DNA from 2 places in the Methylobacterium sp. AC433 genome. Region 1 is predicted to be linked to the other one. Evidence: predicted binding sites of a transcription regulator. Region 1 holds the regulator's gene; the other holds the start of a gene.
What was found. Region 1 encodes HrcA, which represses chaperone genes, less so after heat shock. Its sites were predicted from a motif close to GTTAGCACTCNCNNNNNGNGAGTGCTAAC; they were not measured.
Positions count from the first base shown of each region.

Region 1 (3,408 bases):
GCACCGCGATCATCAGCGACCCGGCGCACATCATCAGCACCGAGATCAGCATCGACGTCTTGCGGCCGAGGCGGTCGGCGATGCGGCCGAACAGCCAGCCGCCGATCGGGCGCATGAAGAAGCCCACCGCGAACACCGCGGCCGATTGCAGGAGCTGACTGGTGCTGTCGCCGGCCGGGAAGAACACCGGCGCGAAGTAGAGCGCGAAGAACGCGTAGCAGTAGAAGTCGAACCACTCGACGAGGTTGCCCGACGAGGAGGCGACGATCGCCTTGATCCGACGTCGGTTGTCGGCGGCTTCTTCCGCCTTCGTTGTGATGGTGCCGGCCCCACCTGTCATCCGTTCCGTCCCTGTGCTCTGTGCAACGCCGTTCCGCGGCTCGCTTTGGCGGGACGTTACCGCCTGAGCCGAATTTCACAAGGGCGATCAGCAGGTTGCAGGAGACAGACAAGCTCATCATGAAACCAGGCTGTGGAAGACGCGAGCTTGAGCTTGGCTGGACTGATCCGACAGGTTCGACATCTGGGTCGCAAAGATCAGCGCAAGAAAACCGGGAACGGTTTGTCGAAGATGCCCGTTGCGGGGGGCATCGACGTCGAGCGGCGTCTGGCGGCAATGAGAGTGGAATCGATCCCATGAGCAAGCTCTTTCGGAGCACGGTGACGGCGGCAGCCCTGGTGATTGGTGCAGCGAGCGCATTCGCGCAGGGCGGACCCGGCGGTGCCGGCGGCGGAGCGGGCGGCGGCGGTGGCGCTGGCGCCGGCGGGGCCGGGATGGGTGCCGGCGGCGCCGGGGCAGGCGGCGGAGCCGGTGGAGGCGCTGGCGGTGGAGCCGGTGGCGGCGGGATGCGCGGCGGTGCGGGTGGCGGCGCAGGCGGGGCCGGGATGCGCGGAGGTGAGGCCGGCGGTGCCGGTGCGGCCGGTGGCGCACAGCGCGGCGAGGCCGGCGGAGCCGGTGCCCGTGGCGCCGAGGGCGGCGCGGGTCGCCAGGACGGCCGTTCGGGTCCGGCGGCCGGCGAACGCGGTGGCCGCGAGGACGGCGGAGCCGCGGCGCGGGGTGATCGTGACGGCAAGGCCGACCGGGATGGCAAGGCCGATCGGGATGGCAGAGCGGACCGCGATGGCAAGGCCGATCGGGATGGCAAGGCCGATCGGGATGGCAAGGGCGTTCGCGGCGACCGGGACGACCGCGGGGGCCGCGACGGCCGGGCGGATCGCGAGGGCCGAGGCGGTCGTGGCGACCGCGGCGATCGCGGTGCGGTCCGGGGTGCCTATGGCCGCCTGGGTGCGCCGCAGCGGACGGAATTCCGCCAGAGCGTGTTCCGCCGCGGCATTCCGCGCCTCGCCGCCGGCGCCTTCGCGCTCACCGTCGGCACGGCCATCGCCCGCAGCTACACCCTCTACGACCTGCCGCCGGACATCGTCCGGATCGCGCCGGAATACGAGGATTACCGCTACGTGCTGGTGGACGACGACATCGTCATCGTCGATCCCGATACATACGAGATCGTCGACGTGATCCGCGGCTGATCCGAGCGATCAGGATTCGGGGGGGCGGGGCTTCGGCTCCGCCCCTTCGCGTGTCCGCTCAGCGCTTGCGGTCGAGGAGCCCGGAGACCACCCGGGCGGTGTAGTCGACCATCGGCACGATGCGCGCGTAGTTCAGGCGCGTCGGGCCGATGACGCCCACCACGCCGACGATCTTCTGCGAGCCGTCTCGGAAGGGCGCCGCGATCATCGACGAGCCGGAGAGCGAGAACAGCTTGTTCTCCGAGCCGATGAAGATCCGCACGCCCTCGCCGCCCTCGGCCCGGGACAGGAGCTCGATCACGTCCTTCTGGGTCTCGAGGTCGTTGAACAGCAGGCGGATGCGCTCGAGATCCTCCGCCGCGCGCAGGTCGTCGAGGAGGTTGGCCTGTCCGCGCACGATGAGCTGGCGGGCATCCGAGGGGCCGACGCTCACCGCGAGGCCGGCATCGACCAGGCGCTCGGTGATGACGTCGAGCTCGCGCTTCATCGCCTGCCGGCCCGATTCGATCTCGGCCCGCAACGTTCCGAGGGTCCGGCCCTGCAGGCGGGCGTTCAGGTAGTTCGAGGCCTCCTGGAGCGCGCTGGCCGGCAGGCCCGGCGGCAGGTCGAGGAGGCGGTTCTCCACCGAGCCGTCGTCGGAGACGAGCACGACCAGGGCCCGCGTCGGATCCAGGCGCACGAACTCGATGTGCTTGAGATGGACGTTGGTCTTGGTGGTCAGGACCACGCCGGCGCCGCGCGAGATGCCCGAGAGCAGCATCGAGGCCTCGGCGAGGGCGGAATCGAAGGTGTGGCCCGAGGCGGCCGCGCGCATCTGCGCCTCGATCCGCTCCTGCTCCTCGCGGCCGACATCGCCGAGCTCGAGCATGGCGTCGACGAAGAAGCGCAGGCCCTGCTCCGTGGGCAGGCGGCCGGCGGAGGCGTGCGGCGCGAAGATGAGCCCGGAATGCTCCAGGTCCGCCATGACGTTGCGGATCGAGGCCGGCGACAGCGCCATCGGCAGGATGCGGGCGAGGTTGCGCGAGCCGACGGGCTCACCGGTCGTGAGGTAGCTCTCGACGATCTGCCGGAAGATCTCGCGCGAGCGCTCGTTCAGCGCACTGAGCACCTGCATCTGCTGCGATGTCGAGAAGGGGCGGGCGGGCTCTGTCACGATCCATTCCTGAGGCGGAGAGTGTGACGATCTCCAGTGCTTTACACAATGCTTCCCGCGGTCGCCCCCCGGGGGAGATCACGCGGCGCCGAAGAAACAGCTTGGCCATGTGAGGCGTTCCGCGGGGTTCGTGCGTTGCTCAAGCCCATCGTCGAAGGCGGGCCGCGAGGCCGGGCCGACGACGACGGGACCCTGCCGATGTCCAGCTTGCGCGTTTCGCACAGAGGAGTGACCATCCCATGAGACCCACCGCCCGATCCGGTCTGATCAAGTCCCTTGCCATCGTCCTGGCGATGGTCGGTGCGATGCTCTTCGGGTCACCGCAGGGCGCCCAGGCCGCCCCCGCCATCGTCTCGTCCGAGGTGGCCGGCCCCGCCGCCACGATCACCGACGTGCAATACGGCGGCCACTGGCGCCACCACGGCCGCGGCTTCCGCCACCATCACCACCATGGCCGCCACTTCGGCCATCGTCACCACCGCCACTTCGGCCACCATTACGGCCGGCGCCACGGCCACCATTACGGTCATCGCCGCTACCGCTACTGATCCCAAGCGCGCGCCGCGGATTCGCGGTCCGTCCGCCGGGCCCTGCTCGCCAGGCACCACGCCTGGCGAGCAGGGGCGGCTCTTCCCGGATCGGGGCGACCCTTCCCGATAGGGGCGACTCTTGCCGGACGCCCCCCCGAACCGTAAAGCCGCTCTCCATCACATCCGGAAGGAGAG
Region 1 covers NZ_CEEDBN010000010.1:42,441-45,848, forward strand. The annotation lists gene AC0IWM_RS14955 (MFS family transporter) at 1-340, opposite strand, end outside; gene AC0IWM_RS14960 (DUF1236 domain-containing protein) at 637-1,530, shown strand; gene hrcA (heat-inducible transcriptional repressor HrcA) at 1,589-2,644, opposite strand; gene AC0IWM_RS14970 (hypothetical protein) at 2,923-3,231, shown strand.

Region 2 (3,408 bases), on a different contig from region 1:
GACATACTCTTCGGTCTGGGCGTTGAAGCCGAAGGTGATCGAGGAGGTGTTGTCGGTGATCTTGCCGACCACGATCGAGCCCTCGACGCCGGAATTGGCGGCGATCTGCCGGATCGGGGCCTCGAGGGCCTTCAGCACGATCTTGATGCCGGCCTGGACGTCCGGGTTGTCGCTCTTGAGGGCGCGGACGGCCTCGCGGGCACGGAGTAGGGCGGTGCCGCCGCCGGGGACGATGCCCTCTTCCACCGCAGCGCGGGTGGCGTTGAGCGCGTCGTCGACGCGGTCCTTCTTCTCCTTGACCTCGACCTCGGTCGCGCCGCCGACGCGGATGACCGCGACGCCGCCGGCGAGCTTGGCCAGGCGCTCCTGGAGCTTCTCACGGTCGTAGTCCGAGGTGGTCTCCTCGATCTGCGCCTTGATCTGACCGACGCGGGCCTCGATGTCCGACTTCTCGCCGAGACCGTCGATGATCGTGGTGGTCTCCTTCTCGATGCGGATGCGCTTCGCGCGGCCGAGCATCGGGAGGGTGACGTTCTCGAGCTTGATGCCGAGGTCCTCGGCGATCATCTGACCCTGGGTCAGGATCGCGATGTCCTCGAGCATGGCCTTGCGGCGATCGCCGAAGCCCGGAGCCTTGACGGCCGCGACCTTGAGGCCGCCGCGCAGCTTGTTCACGACGAGCGTGGCGAGCGCCTCACCCTCGATGTCCTCGGCGATGATCACCAGCGGCTTGCCGGTCTGCACCACGGCCTCGAGCACCGGCAGCATCGCCTGGAGCGACGACAGCTTCTTCTCGTGGATGAGGATGTAGGGGTCCTCGAGCTCGGCGACCATCTTCTCCGCGTTCGTGATGAAGTACGGGGAGAGGTAGCCGCGGTCGAACTGCATGCCCTCGACGACGTCGAGCTCGGTCTCGGCCGTCTTGGCCTCTTCGACGGTGATGACACCCTCGTTGCCGACCTTCTGCATGGCGTGGGCGATCATCTCGCCGATTTCCTTGTCGCCATTGGCCGAGATGGTGCCGACCTGGGCGACTTCCTCGGACGATGCGACCTTCTTGGCGCGGCTCGTGATGTCCTCGACGGCAGCCTTCGTCGCGAGGTCGATGCCGCGCTTCAGGTCCATCGGGTTCATGCCGGCGGCGACGTACTTGGCGCCTTCACGGACGATGGCCTGGGCGAGCACGGTGGCGGTGGTGGTGCCGTCACCCGCGATGTCGTTGGTCTTCGAGGCCACTTCGCGCACCATCTGGGCGCCCATGTTCTCGAACTTGTCGGCGAGCTCGATCTCCTTGGCGACGGTGACGCCGTCCTTGGTGATGCGCGGCGCGCCGAAGGACTTCTCGATGACGACGTTGCGGCCCTTGGGACCGAGCGTGACCTTCACCGCGTCGGCGAGGATGTCGACGCCACGGAGCATCTTCTCGCGGGCGTCGGAGGCGAAGCGGACTTCTTTCGCTGCCATGTCAGATCCTTGTCAGTGATGGGCCCCGAGGCGCCGGACGGCGCCCTCGAAGGGCTCGTGAAAGGGAGGAGAACCGAAACCGACTTAGGCGACGACGCCCATGATGTCGGATTCCTTCATGATCAGGAGGTCCTGACCGTCGATCTTGACCTCGGTGCCGGACCACTTGCCGAACAGGACGCGGTCGCCGGCCTTGACGTCGAGCGGGTTCACGCGGCCGGCTTCGTCACGGGCGCCGGGTCCGACGGCGACGATCTCGCCCTCTTGCGGCTTCTCCTTGGCGGTATCCGGGATGATGATGCCGCCCTTGGTCTTCTCTTCGCCTTCGATGCGGCGGACGACGACACGGTCGTGCAGCGGACGGAACTTCATGAGCTGCCCTCTTGCTTCAAATTCGTGGATGGCGTTGATGCGGCGCGGCAGCGCGCTCAACCCAGGCCGTTAGCACTCGCCACGGGTGAGTGCTAACGATGGCGCCGAGTTAGGCGCGGGCGCCGTTCGAGTCAAGACTGTCGCAGGCTCGGACGACGATCCGGCGACAAGATCATCCCCCAATTCCACAAGCCGACGGAAAGTCCTTCGCGGATGATCAAGCTTCATGGTCCGCAGGGCGCGGTGGAGCCTCAGGCGCAGGCGCCTCAGGCGGCCTACCCGTCGGAAGTGGTGTGGATCGATCTGGATGATCCGAGTGCCGAGGAGGCCGAGCGGGTCGAGGCCTGCACCGGCATCCGCGTGCCATCGCGCAAAGCCCTGAGCGAGGTCGAGAATTCGAGCCGGCTGCGGCGGCTGAAGACCGGCTTCTCGCTCTCGACGCCGATGGTGACCTTCGACAAGCTCGACACGCAGCTGAAGCCCCTGGGATTCGTGCTGACCCGGGATCGCCTCGTCACCGTGCGGTTCCACGAGTTGCGCGCCTTCGCAGAGGTGAAGAAGCGCATCGACGCCGGCGACGGGCCTGGCACCACCTCCACCGAGATCTTCCTCCTCCTGATGGAGGAGCTCGTCGACAGCCTCGCGGATTCCCTGGAGGACATGGGCGCCGACCTCGACGAGCTCTCGACGCGGATCTTCGATTTCGATGTCCGCAGCGGTGCGCCCGCCGGAGACACCAAGCTCCGAAACCAGACGCCGCGCCGTCGCGATCTGGCTCTGCGCCGGATCCTGCGCGGCATCGGGCGGCGCGGAAAGACCCTCGGCAAGATCCGCTCGAGCCTCCTCGGTCTCGAACGGATCGTGCCCTTCGTGGCCAACGAGTGCGAGCACATCCTCGGCGAGGAGCAGGTCCCGCGCTTCGAGGCTGTGCGGCGCGACATCGCCTCCCTCGACGAGTTCGAGATCCGGCTCTCGGAGAACGTCCAGTTCCTCCTCGACGCGACCCTCGGCCTGATCAGCATCGAGCAGAACAACACCTTCCGCGTGCTCACCGTGGCATCCGTGGTCGGCATCCCGCCGACCCTGATCGCCTCCATGTACGGCATGAACTTCAAACACATGCCCGAGCTGGACTGGGCCTACGGCTATCCCTACGGTCTCGGCCTCATCCTGGTGAGCGCCATCATTCCGATCGTTTTCTTCCGCATCCGGGGCTGGTTGTGACCGGTTGACGGAATGTTTGCCCGCGCGCGCTAGAGCCTTGCGCGGCGATGCCCCCATCAGCCGGCATTCGAGGATGACCCGTCCGCGCCATGGCCGTGATCGCTGCCTTCGTACTCAATGCCGGCCTGAACTTCATCCTCGGCCTTCTCATCGCCAAGCTGCTGGGTCCTGCGGATTTCGGCCTGTTCGCCCTCGCGACGGCCGGCGCCATCGTGGCCAACACCGTCCTGTTCGAGTGGCTGCGCCTCTCGGCGACGCGGTTCTACTCGGCCCGGGTTCGCCTCGACGAGCCCTGGATCCGGCAGGGCCTCGACCGGGCCTACGCGGTCCTGGCGCTGGCGCTCTTCG
Region 2 covers NZ_CEEDBN010000025.1:891-4,298, forward strand. The annotation lists gene groL (chaperonin GroEL) at 1-1,464, opposite strand, end outside; gene groES (co-chaperone GroES) at 1,549-1,836, opposite strand; gene AC0IWM_RS22435 (magnesium transporter CorA family protein) at 2,050-3,060, shown strand; gene AC0IWM_RS22440 (lipopolysaccharide biosynthesis protein) at 3,150-3,408, shown strand, end outside.
Region 2: the regulator HrcA is predicted to act here: its motif matches at 1,905-1,933, upstream of groES (co-chaperone GroES).